4 regions of the Actinoplanes sp. NPDC051859 genome follow, and region 4 is predicted to be linked to each of the others. Evidence: riboswitches for the same ligand, from Rfam matches in the RefSeq annotation. Region 4 holds a riboswitch; each other region holds the start of a gene.

Region 1 (5,195 bases), on a different contig from region 4:
CGGTAGAGCGGGCGTGCCGCTGCTTCGGCGAGTCGGCCGGACAGCAGGTTGCCGAGCGGGCCGGCGGAACGCCCGCCCAGCAGCACCGGACCGAACGCGCCGGTGGGATGGATCGGTTGCAGGAAGACTCCTGCGCAACCGATGCCCGCGGCCTCGGCGACCTGATAGCCGAGGGGAGCGACCACTGTGGAGAGCAGGACGACGTCGGGTTGCGTCTCGCGTACGGAAGCGGCTATTCCGGCACCCAGCTCCGCGACCAGCGGGCGCGCGATGCGCAGCAGCTGGACCAACGCCCGGGGTCCGGTCCCCGAACCGCGGCCGTCCTGACCGTGGGCCTGCGGGAGGATCTCCCGCAGGTCGCCGGGCAGCGGCACGAACGGCAGCGCGACCTGGTCGCGGAAATGCTCGTGCGTGGCGACGGTGACGTCGTGACCGGCGGCTTGGAGCCGGGCTCCCAATCCCGTGTACGGGGCCACGTCGCCGGTGGAGCCCGACGTGACGATCAGCACCCGCACCCGCCCATCATCGCACCGGCCGCATGACCGGACGGCCCATCGGGCATGTTCCTGCTCGACGAGCCGGCAGTGGCGCGGGATTCGGGAGGATGCATGGACGTCGTCATCGGGATCGACACCGGAACTACTGCGACGAAAGCGGTTGCCGCCGGCCTCGACGGCGAGGTCCGCGCTGCCACGAGCGTGCACTATCCGCTGTCCGTGCCCGGCCCGGGCCGAGCCGAACTTGACCCCGCCGAGTTGCGCGACGCCGCCGCCAAGGCGCTCGTCACCGTGGCGCAGGAGTGCCGGGAGCGTGGCGACCACGTGCTCGCGGTCAGCCTCAGCGCCTTCCTGCACGGCCTTGCGCCACTGGACGGCAGCGGTACCGCCGCCGGTCCGCTCATGACCTGGGCGGACAACCGTTCGTCGCCGCAGACCGAGGCGATCGTCGCGTCTGGCCGCGCCAAAGCCCTGCAGGCCCGCACCGGCACGCCCGTGCATCCGATGTCGCCGTTGGCGAAGTTGGCCTGGTGGCGTGCGCACGAGCCGAGGATGCTGCGAGACACTCCGCGTTGGGGCGGCGTCAAGGAGATCGTGCTGGGCGGCCTGGCCCGGGCGGATTTCGTCGTCGACCTGTCGGTGGCGTCCGGCACCGGGCTCTACGACATCCATGAGCGTCGGTGGGATCCCGAGGCCCTGGATCTCGCCGGCATCGACGCCACCCGGCTCGCTGAAGTCGTGCCGACCACCACCGCTCTGCGCCTGCATCCCGACGTCGCCACCGCGGCCGGGTTGGCCCCGGACACCCCGCTCATCATCGGCGCCGCCGACGGGCCGCTCGCCAACCTCGGCGTGGGCGCCACCCCGCCCGGCGTCGCCGCGGTCTCGCTGGGGACGAGCGGAGCGTTGCGGACGGTCGTGGGCAAGCCCACCGCCGACGCTGCCGGGCGGCTCTTCTGTTACGCCCTCACCGAAGACCGCTGGGTGCTCGGCGGCGCCGTCAACAACGCCGGTTCGGTGGTGCGCTGGGCCGGCCAGACGATGGCGGAAGGCTTCGACCGTCCCGCCGCCGAAGGCGAGGACGCCGACGTCCGCGACGCCGCGCTGCTGGTCGAAGCCGCGGCGGTGGCGGCGGGCAGCGACGGCCTGCTCTGCCTGCCGTACCTGCTGGGGGAACGGGCACCGTGGTGGCGTGGCGGGATGCGCGGGGCCTATCTGGGGCTGCGCCGCGAACACGGCCGCGCGCATCTGGTCCGCGCTGCCGTCGAGGGGGTGTGCCAGCAGCTGGCCCTGGTCCGGGACACCTTCGGGGCCGAAGGGATCGAGCTGAGTGAAGTCCGCGCCACCGGGGGAGCGGTGGCCTCCGAGCTGTGGGTCGAGATCCTCGCCGCGACGCTGGACCTGCCCGTCGCCATCGCCGACACGCCGGAGGGTACCGCGATGGGCGCCTGCCTGCTCGGGCTGCACGCCATCGGCCGCCTGCCCGACCTGGACCGCGCCGCGGACCTGGTCGACGTCACCGCGCGCACCCACCCCGACCCGGCCGACGCGGCGCTGTACGGGCGGCTCCGGCCGCTCGTGGAACGGTCTGCACTGGCAGTCACCGACGTCCTGACCGAACTGGACCGGCTGGCGCCCTCGCCGCTGCCCGGCACCGAGAAGGCGGTCGGCGCCCGCGACGAGCACGTCCCCGACAGACCGCACTGATGCACCGGCGCCGCATTCGGCCGCCGGCCCGTGGAACAGGCCAGCCGCCGTGGGCGCAAGGTGGCGGGGTGCTCGCCGCGGGCCGCCCGCGCTGTCCTGCGAGTGCCGGGTGGCGGCCGGGTGAGGATGGCCACGACGGGTCGCGTTGACGGCGCGGGCGGCGGTGCGACAGAGTGACCGACGAGCGGTAGCGGAGGAACCCGGTGCAAATCCGGGACGGTCCCGCCACTGTGACCGGGCGGCTACGGCCGCCTGGGAGTCAGGAGACTCCTGCCGCTCGCTCCCTTTGACACGCGGGCGTGGACACCCGCGGGAAGGATCGTGGCGTGACGCCGTACCCGTTCTCCGCCGTCGTCGGGCTCGACGATCTGCGCCTTGCCCTGCTGCTCACGGCGGTGTCTCCGGCCGTCGGCGGGGTGCTCGTCCGCGGCGAGAAGGGCACCGCCAAGAGCACCGTCGTGCGCGCCCTCGCCGCGTTGCTGCCCGAAGTCGACGTCGTCCGGGGCTGCCGGTTCGCCTGCGACCCGACGGCGCCCGACTCCGGCTGCCCAGACGGCCCGCACGAGGCCGACGCTCCGCACGGGCACCGGCCCGCCGCGTTGGTCGAGCTCCCGGTCGGCGCCACCGAGGACCGGGTGGTGGGCACGCTCGACATCCAGCGTGCGCTCGCAGACGGTGTCAAGGCGTACGAGCCGGGTCTGCTGGCCGCGGCACACCGGGGCGCCCTCTATGTCGATGAGGTCAACCTGCTGCCCGACCACCTGGTGGACCTGCTGCTGGATGCGGCGGCGATGGGCCGGGCACATGTCGAGCGCGACGGCGTGTCGGTCAAGCACGCCTCCCGGTTCCTGCTGGTGGGCACGATGAACCCGGAAGAGGGCGAGCCGCGGCCGCAGCTCGTCGACCGGTTCGGGCTGGTGGTGACCGTGGCGGCCCCTCGGGACGCGGTGCAGCGGGCTGAGGTCGTCCGGCGACGGCTGGCGTACGAGGCAGACCCGGCCGGGTTCGCGGCCAGCTTCGGTGCCGCCGAGGAAGCTCTCGCCGCGCGGATTGTGACCGCGCGGGCCGCCCTGCCCGCGGTGCACCTGCCGGACGCCGAGCTGGACCGGATTGCCCGGGTGTGTCTCGCGTACGGGGTGGACGGCATGCGCGCCGACATCGTGGTGGCCCGGTGCGCGGTGGCCCTTGCCGCCTGGCACGGCCGGGACCGGGTCACGGCCGACGACATTCGCGACGCCGCCCGGCTGGCCCTGCCGCACCGCCGCCGCAAGGACCCGCTGGACCCGCCCGGCACCGATGAGCAGCGCCTCGAAGAGGCCCTCGAGCAGGCCGACGCGGAGGCCCCGCCGGAGTCCGACGACGACCCGGACGGCGGGCCCGACGGCGGCAGCCCGGACGGTGGGCCCGACAACGGTGGTGGGCCCGACAACAACGGTCCAGACAACGGTCCTGACCAGGGCGAGCCCGGTGGTAGCGGTCCCGGCAGCGGTGCTGCGGGTGCCGACCCCGGCGGTGGTGCGGATGACCGTGGTCCGGAGCCCGCAGCCGACCGGGATCCGCGGGACGCCGCGGATCCGCGGGAGCACACTGAGGACAAGCCTGGGCAAGCCGCCGGCGGTGCGGCGCAGGCGGGAACGGCGTACCGGCCGCGCACATTCCGCATCGGCGCGCGCGGTGAAGGCGGCCACGCCGGTCGACGCTCACCGGCCTTTGCGCGCCGCGGCCGCGTGGTCGGCTCCCGGGTGCCGCACGGCAAGCTGGCCGGGGCGCCGCACCTGCCGGCCACGCTCCGGGCAGCCCTGCACCGGCGGGCCACCGCGACACCCGTTCCCGGGTCGTTGCGGGCCGTCTCCTGCGTGCAGCCGCGTGACCTGCGTGAGGCGGTGCACGTCGGGCGGGAGGCCAACCTGGTCCTGTTCGTGGTCGACGCCTCCGGCTCGATGGCGGCCCGTCAGCGGATGACTGTGGTCAAGACCGCTGTGCTGTCGCTGCTGCGCGACGCGTACCAGCGCCGGGACCGGATTGGCATGATCACCTTCCGGGGCTCCACGGCCGAGCAGGTGTTGCCACCGACCTCCAGCCACGAGGTCGGTGTGCTGCGCCTCGCGAGCCTACGGACCGGGGGCCGCACCCCCCTCGCGGCCGGGCTGCGGCAGGCCGCCGCCACCAGCGCCACCGAGCGCCGCCGCGATCCGCGCCGCCGCCCGTTGCTGGTGGTCGTCACCGACGGGCGAGCCACCAGCGGCGGCGACCCGGTCGAGGTCGCGCCCGCCCTCGCCGGGGTCGCGACCGTCGTGGTCGACTGCGAGTCCGGCCCGGTGCGGTTGGGCCTGGCCCGCCGCCTGGCCGCCGCCCTGCACGCCGACGTCATGCCGTTGGACGCACTCGCTGCCAACGGGCCGGGCGCCCACGGATCCCACCGGAGGGCTGCCTGATGCCGCAGGGACAGGTCACCTCGGTGCCGAACGACGGCCTCACCACCCGCCAGCGTCGCCGCCAAGCCGTCCTCGCCGTGCACACCGGACACGGCAAGGGCAAGTCCACCGCCGCGTTCGGCATGGCGCTGCGGGCGTGGAGCGCGGGCTGGCCGGTCGGCGTCTTCCAGTTCGTGAAGAGCGAGAAGTGGAAGGTCGGCGAGGAAACCGCCCTCAAAGCCCTGGGCGCGGTGGACGGTGGCGCGCCGGTCGCGTGGCACAAGATGGGCGAGGGCTGGTCCTGGATCCAGCGCGCCGGCACCGAACGGGACCACGCCGCCGAGGCCGCCGAAGGGTGGGCCCAGATCAAGCGCGACCTCGCCGCCGAGACGCACACCTTCTATGTGCTCGACGAGTTCACCTATCCGATGAAGTGGGGCTGGGTCGACGTCGCGGACGTGGTCGCCACCCTGCGGGACCGGCCCGGCACCCAGCACGTGGTCATCACCGGTCGCGACGCCCACCCCGACCTCCTCGCGGCGGCCGATCTGGTCACCGAGATGACCAAGGTCAAGCA
Region 2 (5,195 bases), on a different contig from region 4:
TGGTAGGCGGAAACGCGCCGTTCGAAGAAGTTCGACAGCTCCTGGACGTCTTGCAGTTCCATGAACGCGAACGGGTTCTTGCTGCCGTACATGGGGGCGATACCGAGCACCGACAGCCGCCGGTCGGCGACGTGCTGCAGGTATTCGCGCATGTCGGCCAGGCTCATCCCGGACACGCCCTGCTCGAGCAGGTCGGCCGCGAACTGCACCTCACACTCGACAGCCTCGGCCAGCATCTCCTTGACCTGACGTTCCATCTCGTCGTCGAACAGGTCCGGCTCCTCGGCCCGCACCGTGTCGACCACATCGAACGCAAACGCCATGTGCATGGACTCGTCGCGGAACACCCAGTTCGTGCCCGACGCGAGACCGTGCAGCAAACCCCGCGAGCGCAGGAAATACACGTACGCGAAAGCGCCGTAGAAAAACAGGCCCTCGATGCACGCGGCGAAGCAGATCAGGTTGAGCAGGAACGCCCGCCGATCCGCCTTCGTTTCGAGCGACCGCAGCTCGAAGATCGAGTCGATCCACTTGAAACAGAACTCGGCCTTACGCGCGATCGACGGAATGTTCTCCACCGCGGCGAACGCCTCGAACCGTTCCTGCTCGTTCGGCACATACGTGTCGAGCAGGTTCAAATAGAACTGGACGTGCACCGCCTCTTCGAACAACTGCCGAGACAGATACAGCCGGCCCTCGGGCGAGTTGACGTGCTGGTACAGGTTGAGCACCAGGTTGTTCGCCACGATGGTGTCGCCGGTGGCGAAGAACGCGACCAGCCGCGACACCAGATGCTGCTCGGCCGCCGACAGCTTCGCCAGGTCGGCGAGGTCGGAATGCAGATCGACCTCCTCGACGGTCCAGGTGTTCTTGATCGCGTCCTTGAACCGGTCGAAGAAGTGCGGGTACCGCATCGGCCGCAGCGTCAGGTCCATGCCCGGGTCGAGCAACATCTGCCGCTGGGCCGGGGCGGGTGTGGTGTCGGTGGTGCGGGGTTCGGGAATGGTCGTCACTGGCAGGCCTCACAGCTTTCAGGATTTTCCAGGGAACAGGCCAGGGCTTCCTCGTCGGACACCGTCGGCAACGCAGCGACCGCCGGGAGCACCGAGGTGGTGGCCTGCTGAATGCGCGTCGCGGGCCGCGACCGCAGGTAGTACGACGTCTTCAGCCCGGCTTTCCAGCCGTAGAGATACATCGAGGAGAGCTTGCCGATGGTCGGCGCACTCAGGAACAGGTTCAGCGACTGCGACTGGTCGATGTAGGGCCCGCGGGCAACCGCGAGATCGATCAGGGCTTTCTGCGGCAACTCCCACGCCGTGCGGAACAACTCCCGCACTTCGGCCGGCAGCTCTGTGATGCCTTGCACCGAACCTTCGGCCCGCTTGATCTGGTCCCGGACCGGTGCCGTCCACAGCCCGCGCGCCTTCAGCTCCCGGACCAGGTAGGTGTTGATCTGCAGGAACTCGCCGGACATCGTCTCGCGCTTGAACAGGTTGGACACCTGCGGCTCGATGCACTCGTAACACCCGGCGATCGACGCGATGGTCGCGGTCGGCGCGATCGCGATCAACAGCGAGTTCCGCAACCCGTGCTCGGCGATCTGCGTCTTCAGCTCAGCCCACCGCGACGTCTGCTCCGGCGTGGCACCCCACAACTCGTGGTGCAGATCGCCCTTCGCCGCCCGAGTCTCCGAATACGCCGGGTGCGGACCGAACTGCTGCGCCAACGCCACGCTGGACTCCAACGCGGTCAGGAAAATCTCCTCCTGCACGCGCGTCGACAACTCCCTCGCCTGCGCCGAGTCGAACGGCAGCCGCAGCTGGAAGAACGCGTCCTGCAACCCCATCAGCCCGAGCCCGACCGGCCGCCACCGCGGGTTCGACGCAGCGGCCTGCTCCGACGGGTAGAAGTTGATGTCGATCACCCGGTCGAGGAACACCACCGCGGTCCGCACCGTGGCGCGCAGCTTCTCCCAGTCGACGCCGCCGTCGCTGATGTGCGCGCTCAGGTTGATCGACCCGAGGTTGCACACCGCGGTCTCGTCGTCGGCGTTTACCTCGAGGATCTCGGTGCACAGGTTCGACAGGTGAATCGTGTTACCCGGGGCGCCGGTCTGGTTCGACAGGCGGTTCGACGCGTCCTTGAACGTCATCCAGCCGTTGCCGGTCTGGGCCAGGGTACGCATCATCCGGCCGTACAAATCACGGGCCTTGACGGTCTTAACGGCCTTCTTCTCCGCCCGGCGGTAGGCCTCGTCGAAGGCCTCGCCGAACAGGTCGGGCAGCTCAGGGGCGTCGGACGGGTCGATCAGCGACCAGTCGGCGTCAGCCTCGACCCGACGCATGAACTCGTCCGGAATCCAGTTCGCCAGGTTCAGGTTGTGCGTGCGGCGCGACTCCTCGCCGGTGTTGTCGCGCAGCTCCAGGAACTCCTCGACGTCCGGGTGCCACGGCTCCAGATAGACACAGGCCGCACCCTTACGCCGGCCGCCCTGGTTGACCGCGGCGACACCCGCGTCGAGGGTCTTCAGGAACGGCACGATGCCGTTCGACTTGCCGTTCGTGCCCCGGATCAGCGCGCCCCGGCCGCGGACCCGCGACCAGGAGATGCCGATGCCGCCGGAGAACTTCGACAGCTTCGCCACCTGGTGATACCGCTCATAGATCGAGTCCAGCTCGTCCTTCGGCGAGTCCACCAGGAAACACGACGACATCTGCGTGTGCCGGGTCCCGGAGTTGAACAGCGTGGGTGAGCTGGGCAGATACGCCAGCGACGACATCAGCCGGTAGAAGCCGATCGCCTCACCAGGCTCGGTCGACAGGCCACACGCGACCCGCAGCAGCCAGTACTGCGGAGTCTCCACGACCTCCCGCGTCTCCGGGTGGCGCAGCAGGTAACGGTCCGCGACGGTCCGCAGGCCGAAGTACTCAAACCGCAGGTCACCATCGAGGTTGACGGCGTCATCAAGCTTGCGCGAATTCCGGGCGACGAACGCGGCGGTCTCGTCGCCGATCAGCCCCTGCTGGTGGGCATAACGGATGGACTGGCTGAAACTCGCCACACCCTGGTTACGGACTTCCTTGTCCACATAGGCAGCGAGCAACCGAGCGGCAAGCTTCGAATACTGCGGTTCCTCGCTGATCAGCTCAGCGGCGGTCTGGATCGACAGTTTGTCCAGCTCAGCGGTGGTAGCGCCGTCGTACAGGCCGCTGATCGTCTTGGTGGCGACCCGCAGCGGCTCCACCTCACCGAGGTCAGCCACCCACCGCTCGACCGCCTTGACGATCTTGTTGACGTCGACGGTCTCCAGGTCCCCGTTGCGCTTACGCACCTGCATCGCGTGCCGCCGCTGCTCCGGCACGGTGGTCTTCTCCGGTGTGAGCGTCATGCCCTCTCCTCGCGAGCCCATGGCCTTCGGGCACGCGGGGGCAGACACCACCAGCTCGCAGCTCACTGACCGCCGCAGAGCATCAGGGGCGTCGGCCGTCCCACGCGGCCTTCGACCGCCGCACACCCCAACGGTGCGCGGCGCGCTGGCAGGTCTTCGGACTCGCGGGCGTCGAACTCGATTCCTACTGGCCGTCGCTTCCCAGGCTTGGCGCCCAGTGCTGTGTGACGGCGGTCGTTCCCACTCACCGCTGCGGGGCAGTCCCGGATTTCCACCGGGTTCCCTCTTGCCTCGACCCCACCCTCACGGCACGGCCGAACCAGCTGCGGGCAACACCATATCTGGGTGGCCCCCGAAAACCACAACCCCACATGGTGTGTTCCCGAGATCGCCACCCGCGGTGAGTACACACTTGAGAGTGTGAGCGATGCCGCTATGCCTACGCCGGACGAACTGTCACTTGATGTGTTGTTGCGGCTAGCGCGGCGAGAGATGACAGACGATGACGGTGACGCTCCGCAGCCGGCATTCGTCGCCCTGCACCGGCGGCCGACCCGGGAGGTCTTCGACCGCGCCGCCGCACTGGCCTGCGACAGCGACGCCGAGCAGCGCGAACTGGGTGTGCGGATCTTGCGGGAGCTCGGCGATGAGCAGCCCGATGGACATCGGCCCTTCCGCGACGAGACGGTTGCGCTGATGCGTACCCGGCTTCGCGAAGAGACCGATCCTGCCGTGCTGCACTGGATCGTGTCGGCACTGGGCTATCACCACGACAAGGAAGCATTGCCGCAGGTCGTTGCCCTCGCGGATCACCCCGACGAGTGGGTGCGGTTTCACGTCGCGGCTGCCCTGCCAGGCCTGGTCAACCTCGACCAGGTGGAACCCGAAGCCGCCGATGCGCTGCTGCGGCTCTGCCACGACGACGACGCCGAAACCCGCTACTACGCCCTGTATGCGGTGACCCGCGACATCCCGAGCATGGACCTGCAGGCGGTCACTGAACTGGTTACGCAGCTGGCGAACGATCCCGACGATCAGGTCCGCGCCATGGCCGCCGGGCACCAGGAGGCAGTCCACGAAGTGCGTGAGCTCCTCACCGACGCCTTCGGTCCCGGCGGGTACGACTACCTGATCGGTCCTGTACTGGTCACACTCGACTGCGCAGGCAACGTCGCCGACGCCGGGGCGTGGCTAGACAAAGAAATCTGTCGGCATCTCGGCACCGCCGCAGACCGGTTCCCCACCTCGACCATTGCGGAACAACTCGTCACCTGGTGGGCGGACAAAGAAGAGCGCCGATGGGCCTGAAACAGTTGGCGCCGACCAGCGCTCACTAATCCGCCATCCGCTCAAGAGACGTGTGCAGGACGACACGCCTCGGCTGGACGATGCTGTCCCGCCGAGGCATGTCGCTGTAAGAGATCACTAGAGGTCGAACTCGCCGTCCCGCACACCACCGGTAAACGCCGCCCACTCACCGTGGGTGAAATGGTGCGCCGGCTTGCTCCGGTCCTTGGTGTCACGAACGAGAACTTCAAGGTCCGTAACCATGACCTCGACGCATTGGCCGCTTGCGCTGGACTTAGTGCTCTTACGCCATACGTTGCGTTCCATCGAGATTGCCCTCCTGACATGCACCTTCGCAGGCTTCCTGGTCCCATTCTCGCCCTGGAACTGGCTCGGTGCCGCACACGCGATGAGGTTAAAGTCAGTCCAGATAAGCAAAGCGGCCTCTAGCTGGGCATCATCCGCCTAGCTAGGGGCCGCTTTCGCGGGACGACCGTCAGAGGTCGAACTCACCCTCGCG
Region 3 (5,195 bases), on a different contig from region 4:
CCTGGCCAAGCTGGGCGAGCACTACTTCGACGACCTCACACCCGAACCGGCGCCGTCCGGCTCGGTGGACTACGGAGCGTACCGATGAGCTACACCCGTACCGAAATGATGGTCGTCGCGGGTGCCCGGGCGATGGCCGGGCAGAACGTCTGCTTCGTCGGCATCGGGCTGCCGAACATCGCGGTCAACCTGGCCCAGCGCACGGTCAACCCGGGCATGCAGCTGATCTACGAGTCGGGCGTCTACGGCGCCCGGCCCGCCCGGCTGCCGCTGTCCATCGGCGACCCGTGCCTGGTCACCGGCTCCGACATGGTGATGAGCATGGTGGAGCTCTTCCAGTACTACCTGCAGGCCGGGCTGGTCGACCTGGGCTTCCTCGGGGCGGCCCAGCTCGACCGGCACGGCAACATCAACACCACGGTGATCGGTGACTACGCCCACCCGAAGATCCGGCTCCCCGGGTCCGGTGGCGCCTGCGAGATCGCGCAGAACGCCGGCGAGGTCATGGTCCTCATGCGGCAGTCGAAGCGATCCTTCGTGCAGAAGATCGACTTCCGGACCAGCTCCGGCCGGCGGCTGTCGAAGGTCATCACCGACCTCGGTGTCTACACGATGACCGGGGAGGGCGCCGAGCGGCGGCTCGTGCTCACCGGCGTGCACCCCGGCATCTCGGTGGACGACGTGCGGGAGGCCACCGGCTGGGAGGTCGAGGTCGCTGACGATCTCGCCACCACCGAGGCGCCGAGCGACGAAGAGCTGAGGTTGCTGCGCGAGGAACTCGACCCGGAAGGCGCGTACCTGAAATGAGTCACGTGTTCGGCCGGGTGGCCGAGGACGCACCGCGGATCGGCTCGGCGCTGGGCACGCAGATGTGGGACACCGCCGGCAAGCGTTACCTCGACGCCGCCGGCGGTGCCATCGTGGTGGGCGTCGGCCACGGCGAGGCCGCGGTGCTGGACGCCCAGTCCGAGCAGGCCCACGCCGTCGCCTACGCGCACGGCTCGGTGTTCCGCGCCGACGTCCTCGAGGCGTACGCCGACGACCTCGCGGCCGTGCTGCCCCTGGACGACCCGAAGATCTTCCCGGTCTCCGGCGGCAGCGAGGCGGTGGAGACCGCGTTCAAAATGGCTCGCGCTTACCACCTGGCCCGCGGCGAGGACCGGCACGCCATCGTCAGCCGGGTCGGGTCGTACCACGGCAACTCGCGCGGGGCTCTGGACGCATCCGGGCGGGCGTCGCTGCGCAAGCCGTACCTGCCGTGGCTCGGGCACGCCACGCAGACGTCCACACCGTACGAATATCGGTGTGCTTTTCCGGACACCCACCCGGTGGGCTGCGGCGCCCGGCATGCGGCGGCGCTGGCCGAGCTGTTCGAGGCGCAGCCGGTGGCGGCGTTCATCGCCGAACCCATCGCGGGCGCTGCGCTGGGCGCCTGCGTGCCGCCCGATGACTACTGGCCGGCCGTGGCCGAGGTGTGCCGCCGCTACGGCGTGCTGCTCATCGCCGACGAGGTCATGACCGGATTCGGCCGCACCGGCACCTGGTTCGGCGTCGACCACTGGGGGGTGCGCCCCGACATCCTCGTGTCCGCCAAGGGCGCAGCGTCCGGCTACTGGCCGCTGGGCCTCGCCGTCGCCTCGGGACGCGTGCACGACACGATCGCGGAGACCGGTTTCACGCACGGCTTCACGTACTCGCACCACCTGGTCGGCGCCGCCACCGGCCGTGCCGTACTCAAAATCATGCACGACCGGGACCTGGTCACCGCCAGTCACAAGTCGGGGGAGTTGCTGCGCGACACGCTGCACGCCGGGCTGGCCGACTGTGCGCACGTCGGCGACATCCGTGGTCGTGGCCTGCTCGTCGGCGTCGAGATCGTCGCCGACCCCGACACCAAAGCACCGTTCGACCGCGCCGAGAAGATCACCGAGCGGGTCCTGGCCGCGGCCCGGGAGGCCGGGCTGCTGCTGTACGCCGGCACCGGCTGCGCTGACGGCGTGAACGGCGATCTCATCCTGCTCGGTCCGCCTCTGACCACCACCACCGCCGAGATCGAGGAAATCGCCACCGGCACCGCAGCCGCGATCGTGAGCGTCGTGTCGGCTGGTTGACGCGTGCACCCGGACATCCCTGGCCCGTCCGCCAGGGATGTCCGTAGGATGGCTGACGGTGCTGGTTCGCCCGTTCCTGACAGAGCGGGCGTCGTAAGAGGGAACCCGGTGCAAGACCGGGACTGCCCCGCAGCGGTGAGTGGGAACGACCGCCGTCATGAAGCACTGGGTGCCGCCATCGGCGCCTGGGAAGCGACGGCCAGTAGGCGACCGTGATGGTCATGCCCGCAAGTCCGAAGACCTGCCAGTGCTGCGTACGCCGACCGGTGTGCGCCGCCGGCGGCCTCTCGGGAGGGCCAGAGCGGAAGCCTGGGCACTCCACCGTGCCCGCCTTCCCTTTGTGCTTCTCGGGTTCTGCCGGGCACTTCGAGGGAAGGACCCCCCGGTGAGCAGTACCTTCGGGCAGAGCACCGTACTCGGCTATCCGCGGATCGGCGCGAACCGCGAGTTGAAGCAGGCCGTCGAGGCCTACTGGGCTGGCAAGATCGACGCCGCTGAGCTGGAAGCCACCGCGGCCGGGCTGCGGTCCGAGGTGTGGCAGATGTTGCGCAACGCCCGCCTCGACGCGATCCCGTCCAACACGTTCTCCTACTACGACCACGTCCTCGACACCGCCGTCGCTGTCGGCGCCGTGCCGCAGCGGTTCGCGCGGCTCGGCCTGTCCGACCTGGACACCTATTTCGCGATGGCGCGGGGCGTGGACGCTGAACCGGCGCTCGAGCTGACCAAGTGGTTCGACACCAACTACCACTACCTGGTTCCCGAGATCGACCCGGACACTGTTTTCTCGGCGAACCCGGCCAAGGCGCTGCAGGAGTACGCGGAAGCCCACGCGTTGGGCATCGACACCCGGCCGGTCTTGGTCGGACCGGCCACGTTCCTGCTGCTCGCCAAGGGTGCCGACCCATTCGCCCGGCTGAACGACCTCGTCGAGGTCTACGCGCAGATCTTGACCACTCTGGCTGCGGCGGGCGTTGCGTGGGTGCAGCTGGACGAGCCCGCCTATGTCGGTGACCGCACCGCAACCGAGATCGAAGCGCTGCGGGCTGCGTACACCCGCCTCGGTGAGGTGGAGCACCGGCCGCGGATCTTCGTCGCCACGTACTTCGGTGAGCTGGGGGACGCCCTGCCCGCCCTGCTCGACACCCCGGTCGAGGCCGTCGGTCTCGACCTCGTCGCGGGCATGGGCAACCTGCGGCGGCTTGCCGCCGCCGGCCCGCTGCACGGCAAGACCATCGTCGCCGGCCTGGTCGACGGCCACAACATCTGGGCCACCGACCTGCGGCAGGCCGTCGCCACCGGGGCCACTGTCACCGGGCTCGCCGACCACGTTGCCGTGTCCACCTCGTGCTCCCTGCTGCACGTCCCGGTCGACCTGTCGGCGGAGAAGCGCCTCGACCCGGGTTTGTTCGCCCGGCTCGCCTTCGCCCGGCAGAAGGTCGACGAGGTGGTGCTGCTGGGCACGGCGCTGCGGGACGGCACCGCACACCTGCCCGAGTCGCTCCCGCCGGTCCCGGCCGCCTGGACCGACTACGACGTGCGGTCGCGACTCGCCGCCCTCACCCCAGCCGACCGGCAGCGCGGCGCCTACGCCCAGCGGGCCGTCGCCCAGCAATCCCGGCTCAATCTGCCGCCGTTGCCCACGACCACCATCGGTTCCTTCCCGCAGACCACCGACCTGCGTCGCGCCCGCGCCGACCTGCGGGCCGGCACCCTCGATGCGGCCGGCTACGCCGAGCGGATGCGCGCCGAAGTCGCCCACGTCATCCGCCTCCAGGAGAAACTGGGCCTCGACGTGCTCGTCCACGGCGAACCCGAGCGCAACGACATGGTGCAGTACTTCGGCGAACAGCTCGACGGGTTCGCCGCCACCGACCACGGCTGGGTCCAGTCCTACGGCTCCCGCTGCGTGCGGCCGCCGATCATCTACGGCGACGTCGCCCGCAAGGCACCGATGACCGTGGAATGGTCGACCTACGCCCAGTCGCTGACCCTGAAACCCGTGAAGGGCATGCTGACCGGTCCGGTCACGATTCTGGCCTGGTCGTTTGTGCGTACGGATCAACCACGGTCCGCAACCGCAGACCAGGTCGCCCTCGCCTTGCGTGACGAATGTCGTGACCTGGAGGCGGCAGGCATCACGGTCATTCAGGTCGACGAGCCGGCGCTGCGCGAGACGCTGCCCCTGCGCACGGCCGATCAGCCGGCCTACCTGGACTGGGCGGTCGGCGCGTTCCGCCTCGCCACCAGCGGGGTCGCCGACGACACGCAGATTCACACCCACCTGTGCTACTCCGAGTTCGGCGAGGTCATCACGGCGATCGACGCCCTCGACGCGGATGTCACGAGCATCGAGGCGTCCCGCTCCAAGATGGAAGTCTTGGACGACCTCGCGGCGATCGGCTACCAGCGCGGCGTCGGGCCAGGCGTGTGGGACATCCACTCGCCGCGGGTGCCGTCGCTCGAGGAAGTCGCGTTGTCCGTGGAGCGAGCCGTCGCTGCCGTTCCCGCCCCACGGCTGTGGATCAATCCCGACTGCGGCCTGAAGACCCGCGGGTACGCCGAAGTCGAGGAGTCCCTGCGCCATCTTGTCGCAGCCGCGGCCCAGTTCCGCGCCCGCTGAGTCAGCTTTCCGCCGGGTGGGCTTCGCTTCGGCAAGCCTGGAGCCCACCCGGCCCCCATTGATCACGGGTACCGTCTCGGCATGATCGTCGCCCGTTCCATCCTGCTCTTCGCCGTCGCCGCCCTGTTCGAGATCGGCGGAGCCTGGCTGATCTGGCAGGGCTGGCGCGAGCACCGCGGGCTGTGGTGGATCGCCGCCGGGGTCGTCTCCCTCGGCCTGTACGGCTTCGTCGCCGCCTTCCAGCCCGACGCGAACTTCGGCCGCATCCTCGCCGCCTACGGCGGAGTGTTCGTCGCCGGGTCCCTCGCCTGGGCCATGATCGTGGACAAGTTCCGCCCCGACCGCTGGGATATCCTCGGCGCGCTGATCTGCCTAGCCGGCGTCACGATCATCATGTACGCCCCCCGCTCCACCGCCTGACCCTCGACCAGAGAGCACACCTTGCCCGACATCACCAGCAC
Region 4 (5,195 bases):
GCATCCCGGCCAGCAGCGGCGCCGCGTCGGCCGTCATTTCGCGGCGGTCAGGTCTCGCAGCCGAGTGAGCAGTTCCGCCGGGTCACCGACAGCCTTGCCCTGGGCGAAGGCGTCATTGCCGCCGCCTCGGCCGGCTAGGAGCACCTTGATCAGATTGCTGGCGGACAGGCCGCGCTCGATACCGGCGGGGTTGACGGCCACGACGATGCCTGACCCGGCGACCACACCGATCACGGCGGGCCGGTTACCGAGCCGCTGGCGGACCTTCTCGGCCAGGCTCTTGCCGTCTCCGGTGCTGGTGACGCCGACGTAGGCGATGCCGTCGACGTCGACGGCCTGATCGGCGTAGAGCTCCGCGTCCAGGTCGACCAGGCGGTTGCGCAGGTCGGCGGCCTCACGTTCGACCTGCTTCATGCGGTTCAGCAGGGCGGCGACCCGGTCCGGGAGTTCCTCGGGGCGGGCTTTGAGCTGCGCGGCGAGCCGGCCGACCAGGTCACGTTCGCGGGCCAGGTAGCGGAACGCCTCGATGCCGGTGACTGCCTCGATGCGGCGCTGCCCGGCACCGACGGACGACTCGCCGGTGACCGCGAGCGACCCAATCTGCGCGGACCGGTCCACGTGGGTGCCACCGCACAGTTCCCGCGACCAGTCGCCGCCGATCTCGACCACGCGTACGGTCTCGTCGTAGGTCTCGCCGAACAAGGCGAGCGCGCCCGCGGCGCGGGCCTGCTCCAGGGACAGGTAGCGCACGCCGACGGGCAGGTCCCGGCGGATGGCCAGGTTGGCGACCTCTTCCACCTCGCTGCGGGCGCTGTCGGACAGGCCGCCGCGCCAGGCGAAGTCGAGGCGTAGATAGCCGGGCCGGTTGTAGGAGCCGGACTGCAAGGCGGTCGGGCCGAGCACCTGCCGCAGCGCCGCGTGCACCACGTGGGTGCCGGAGTGCGCCTGCCGGGCTCCTGTGCGCCAGTCCGGGTCGACCATCGCCCGCACGTTGTCGCCGACGGCGAGGCCACCGTCGAGGACCCGTACGGTATGCGCGATCAGGCCTTTGACCGGCCGTTGCACGTCGATGATCTCGGCCCTGAGGTTGGGGCCGGTGAGCAGGCCCGCGTCGGAGTCCTGGCCGCCGGATTCCGCGTAGAACGGCGTACGGTCCAGAGCGACAGTGACGATTTCCCCGGCCTGCGCCGCACCGGCGGGCTGGCCGCCCGCCCAGATCGCGACGATCTTCGACTCGGTTTCCAGGCATTCGTAGGCCAGCCACTCGGTCGGTCCGGACGCGTCGAGCACCGTGCGGTAGGCGGACAGGTCGGCGTGGCCGGTCTTGCGGGCCTTCGCATCCGCCTTCGCGCGTTCGCGCTGCTCGGCCATCAACGCCCGGAATCCGTCGGCGTCGACCTGCACGCCCTGCTCGGCGGCGATCTCCAGGGTCAGATCGATCGGGAATCCGTACGTGTCATGCAGCTGAAAGGCCTTGTCGCCGCCCAGCCGGGTCTTGCCCGCCTGCTTGGTCTCGGCGATAGCGGTGTCCAAAATGGTGGTGCCCGCGCGCAGCGTGGAGAGGAAGGTGTCTTCCTCGCCGTATGCCGCCGACGCGATGCGGTCGAAGTCCGTGGCGAGTTCCGGGTAAGAAGGGGCCATGCAGTCGCGTGCGATCGGCAGCAGCTCCGGCAACGCCTTGTCGTGCCAGCCGAGCAGCCGCATGGACCGGATCGCGCGGCGCATGATGCGGCGCAACACGTAACCGCGGCCTTCGTTCGACGGGGTGACGCCGTCGCCGATCAGCATGAGCGAGGTGCGGACGTGGTCGGCGATCACGCGGAGTCGGACATCGTCGGGGTGGCTTTCGGAGGCAGCCGGGCCCGACTGCTTGCCGTAGGTCTTGCCGGTCAACTCGGCGGCCTTGGCCAGGATCGGGCGGACCTCGTCGATCTCGTACAGGTTGTCGACGCCCTGCAGGATCGATGCCATCCGTTCGAGGCCCATGCCGGTGTCGATGTTCTGCGCGGGCAGGTCACCGACGATCCGGAAGTCCTCCTTCGATGCGACGTCAGCGATCTCGACCTGCATGAAGACCAGGTTCCAGAACTCCAGGTAACGGTCCTCGTCCACCTCGGGGCCGCCTTCGGGACCGTAGGCGGGGCCACGGTCATAATACAGCTCCGAGCAGGGTCCAGCGGGGCCGGGGATGCCCATCGACCAGTAATTGTCGCGTTTGCCGCGGCGCACGATCCGGTCGGCGGGCATGCCGGTCTGTCGCCAGATGTCGATGGCCTCGTCGTCGTCCAGGTAGACCGTGGCCCAGATCCGCTCGGGGTCCAGCCCGAAGCCACCCTCGGCGACCGGCTTGGTGGACAGGTCCCAGGCGAGGGGGATCGCGCCGGCCTTGAAGTAGTCGCCGAAGGAGAAGTTGCCGTTCATCTGGAAGAACGTGCCGTGCCGGCTGGTCTTGCCGACCTCGTCGATGTCCGGCGTCCGGATGCATTTCTGCACGCTGACGGCTCGCCGGTAGGTCGGGGTGCGCTGGCCCAGGAAGAACGGCACGAACTGGACCATGCCCGCGTTGATGAACAGCAGGTTCGGATCGTCGATGGCGGGCAGGGGCGCCGAGGGCACGACCGTGTGGCCGTTAGCCTCGAAGTGCGCCAGGAAGCGCCGCTTGATCTCCGCTGTCAGCATCACTGCACCCCTTATTGCCGGCAACTGGCAACTGCATCGTATGGGTGACAGAGGTCCGCCGTTCCAGGACCCCTCGGCCGCGCTCCGATTCGCAACTCTTTGGGGGGATCGTCAGGTCCTGGCTGCTCGGTCGACAGGCAGTGTCGGCGGTGCGGCCGCCGCCCCGCGCTTCGCACGCCACCCGTGCGATGCTGCCCGGTGTGGATGCCGCCGGGTCATCTCGCCGGGATGTCCGTCGCTAAGCTGAGCCGCGCAGCTGGTTCGCCACAGCCCTCAGGTTGTGGCGTCGTAAGAGGGAACCCGGTGGGAATCCGGGGCTGCCCCGCAGCGGTGAGCTGGAACGACCGCCGTCATCGGCACTGGGCCTTGAGGGGCTTGGGAAGCGACGGCCAGTAGGAGATCGGATCGGTTCCGGTCGTGCCCGCGAGTCCGAAGACCTGCCACTGCCCTGCGCGTGTCCGCGCGTGGTGTAGTCGGTGACCTCGAGGGCGGGTCGGCGGTGCGCGAGGCGGAATTCTGTGTGGGCGACGGCGACGATGCCGTTCGTCCGGACGAGGCTGGACCGGAACCGACAGGGTTGAGTGCGGGCGCGGTGGCGCGCCGGCTTGGTGTCGCGCCGACGACGTTGCGGACGTGGCATCAGCGTTACGGTTTGGGCCCGAGCGGGCATGAGCACGGCCGGCATCGTCGTTACACCGCGGACGATCTCGATGTGTTGGCGGCGATGGCCCGGTTGACCGCGCGGGGGATGCCCGCAGCGGAGGCGGCCCGGATGGCTCGCCGGGCGGATCTTTCCGGATGTTCGGCGCCTGAGGGCGATCCCGCGACCGCTTCGGCGGCGCGGGGTATCGCTCGGGCGGCGCGGCGTCTGGATGTGCTGACCTTGCGGGAGACGTTGGCTGCCGCGGTGGCTGAGCGGGGCGTGGTGCCGACGTGGCATGTGCTGGCGGCCCCGGCGTTCGTGCATTTGAGTCGTGCGCGGGTGGTTGAGCCGTTGCGGGATGCGGCGCGGCGGGTGTTGGGCCGGTGTTTGAGTGAGGTGTTCGCCGCTGTGGTACGTCCGCCGGCCGGCACTGATGTCCGGGTAGTGCTCGCTGCGCCGCCGCGCAGCAGGGACTTGGTGGCTTTGGACGCTCTCGCTGCGGCTCTCGCCGAGCAGGGGGTCGGCTCTCTTCATCTTGGCGCGGTGCCGGACGCGGCTTTGCTCGCGGAGGTGGCGAGCCGGATTCGTCCGGCTGTTGTGGTGTTGTGGAGCCATGCCCCGCACGACGTGTTGCCGGACTTGGTTGTCGCGGCCGGTTCACCGCTGGTGGTGGGGGCTGGCCGCGGCTGGGACGGGCAGCCTGGTGTGGAAGTGGGTGCGACGTTGGCAGATTGCGTCGCGCTGAGTATCGCCGCGCTGCGCTGATGACGGAGGTCAGCGGTCGGTGAACGTCGGTGGGCGTTTGGCGACAAGCGGCCACGGCTGTCGGGCGGTCCTGCACGGCGAGTGGCTATCTCACTGTGACCTACGTAACGCCGATCGGGTTAGCCGTGTCGCCATGCGATCTACGAAGATCTCTGAGACTTGCCTCGCCGGCAACACCGGATGGGGTGCCGTTACCAGGAAGTTGCTCAGGGTGAAATCGACGAGGGCTCGTGATCGGTATTTTGACGCTCTGCGGGCGGCGGCGATCGTCAGGGTGGTGCTGCTCCACACCTTCTGGTCGTACATTCTGCAGGCAACCTTTCCGTCCATGGGCCTCATGTTCGCCATCGGTGGATCGCTGACTGCCGCATCGGCGGACCGTTCACCGCGGCGCGCGATCCTCACCCGGTTGCGCCGATTGCTGCCCGCTCTCTGGGTTTTTGGCCTGGTGATCGTGCCGCTGATGTTCTTACTCGGCTGGTCGAATGACCTCCAGTGGCCTACGCAGGCACCCGCCTGGCCGAACATGCTGTTCTGGGCCTTCCCGGCTGGGCTCCCACCGTACAGCGATCTCGGGCAGCGACTGGGCTTGGAGGTGCTGTGGTATCTCAATACGTACCTCTGGCTGGTCCTTCTCACGCCGCTGCTGTTGCGCCTCTACCGCAAGTGGCCTCTTCCGACGGTTCTCCTGCCGCTCGTGGGGCTGCTGCTCATCGTTGGCTGGCGGGACAGCATCAGCCACTATCCCACTTACTGGCACCTGCAAAATTTGCTCTCCTATGGAACGTGCTGGATGCTCGGAATAGCACACCGCGCCGGCGATCTCGGTAAGCTGCGGCCAGCGGTAGTGATTGGCGTAGGGACCGCCGCTATCGGTGGTGCGCTGACGTGGGCGATCATGCATCCGGTCGACGGTGTGTTCCTTTTGGCCGCACACCCTGTTGCGTTTTCCATCTTCCAAATCGGCTTCGTGCTCCTGCTGTTCCGCTGGTCGCCACCCATGGGTTGGCTAGCTCGGTGCCGGCCGCTCGACGGCTTCGTATCGATGATCAATAATCGGGCCGTTTCGATCTATCTGTGGCACATGCCAGCTATTGCGGTCGGCGTA

What was found. A riboswitch is a leader RNA that binds a small molecule or an ion and turns the genes downstream of it on or off. The one in region 4 is predicted to bind cobalamin.
Region 1: it holds a riboswitch for cobalamin, as region 4 does, so the genes downstream of both, ACIA1L_RS24380 (VWA domain-containing protein) here and ACIA1L_RS30690 (MerR family transcriptional regulator) in region 4, are expected to answer to the same signal.
Region 2: it holds a riboswitch for cobalamin, as region 4 does, so the genes downstream of both, ACIA1L_RS17070 (ribonucleoside-diphosphate reductase subunit alpha) here and ACIA1L_RS30690 (MerR family transcriptional regulator) in region 4, are expected to answer to the same signal.
Region 3: it holds a riboswitch for cobalamin, as region 4 does, so the genes downstream of both, metE (5-methyltetrahydropteroyltriglutamate--homocysteine S-methyltransferase) here and ACIA1L_RS30690 (MerR family transcriptional regulator) in region 4, are expected to answer to the same signal.

The regions. Positions count from the first base shown of each region.
Region 1 is NZ_JBITBX010000010.1:72,808-78,002, reverse strand. It holds gene ACIA1L_RS24390 (glycosyltransferase) at 1-515, opposite strand, end outside; gene ACIA1L_RS24385 (gluconokinase) at 609-2,204, shown strand; cobalamin riboswitch at 2,373-2,497, shown strand; gene ACIA1L_RS24380 (VWA domain-containing protein) at 2,531-4,639, shown strand; gene cobO (cob(I)yrinic acid a,c-diamide adenosyltransferase) at 4,639-5,195, shown strand, end outside.
Region 2 is NZ_JBITBX010000006.1:66,147-71,341, reverse strand. It holds gene ACIA1L_RS17075 (ribonucleotide-diphosphate reductase subunit beta) at 1-953, opposite strand, end outside; gene ACIA1L_RS17070 (ribonucleoside-diphosphate reductase subunit alpha) at 1,010-3,388, opposite strand; cobalamin riboswitch at 3,518-3,727, opposite strand; gene ACIA1L_RS17065 (HEAT repeat domain-containing protein) at 3,881-4,696, shown strand; gene ACIA1L_RS17060 (DUF397 domain-containing protein) at 4,814-5,002, opposite strand; gene ACIA1L_RS17055 (DUF397 domain-containing protein) at 5,172-5,195, opposite strand, start outside.
Region 3 is NZ_JBITBX010000013.1:129,145-134,339, reverse strand. It holds gene ACIA1L_RS28205 (CoA transferase subunit A) at 1-88, shown strand, start outside; gene ACIA1L_RS28200 (CoA-transferase subunit beta) at 85-807, shown strand; gene ACIA1L_RS28195 (aspartate aminotransferase family protein) at 804-2,111, shown strand; cobalamin riboswitch at 2,157-2,375, shown strand; gene metE (5-methyltetrahydropteroyltriglutamate--homocysteine S-methyltransferase) at 2,497-4,734, shown strand; gene ACIA1L_RS28185 (YnfA family protein) at 4,816-5,154, shown strand; gene ACIA1L_RS28180 (GNAT family N-acetyltransferase) at 5,176-5,195, shown strand, end outside.
Region 4 is NZ_JBITBX010000018.1:85,509-90,703, reverse strand. It holds gene alaS (alanine--tRNA ligase) at 34-2,679, opposite strand; cobalamin riboswitch at 2,920-3,139, shown strand; gene ACIA1L_RS30690 (MerR family transcriptional regulator) at 3,134-4,087, shown strand; gene ACIA1L_RS30685 (acyltransferase) at 4,221-5,195, shown strand, end outside.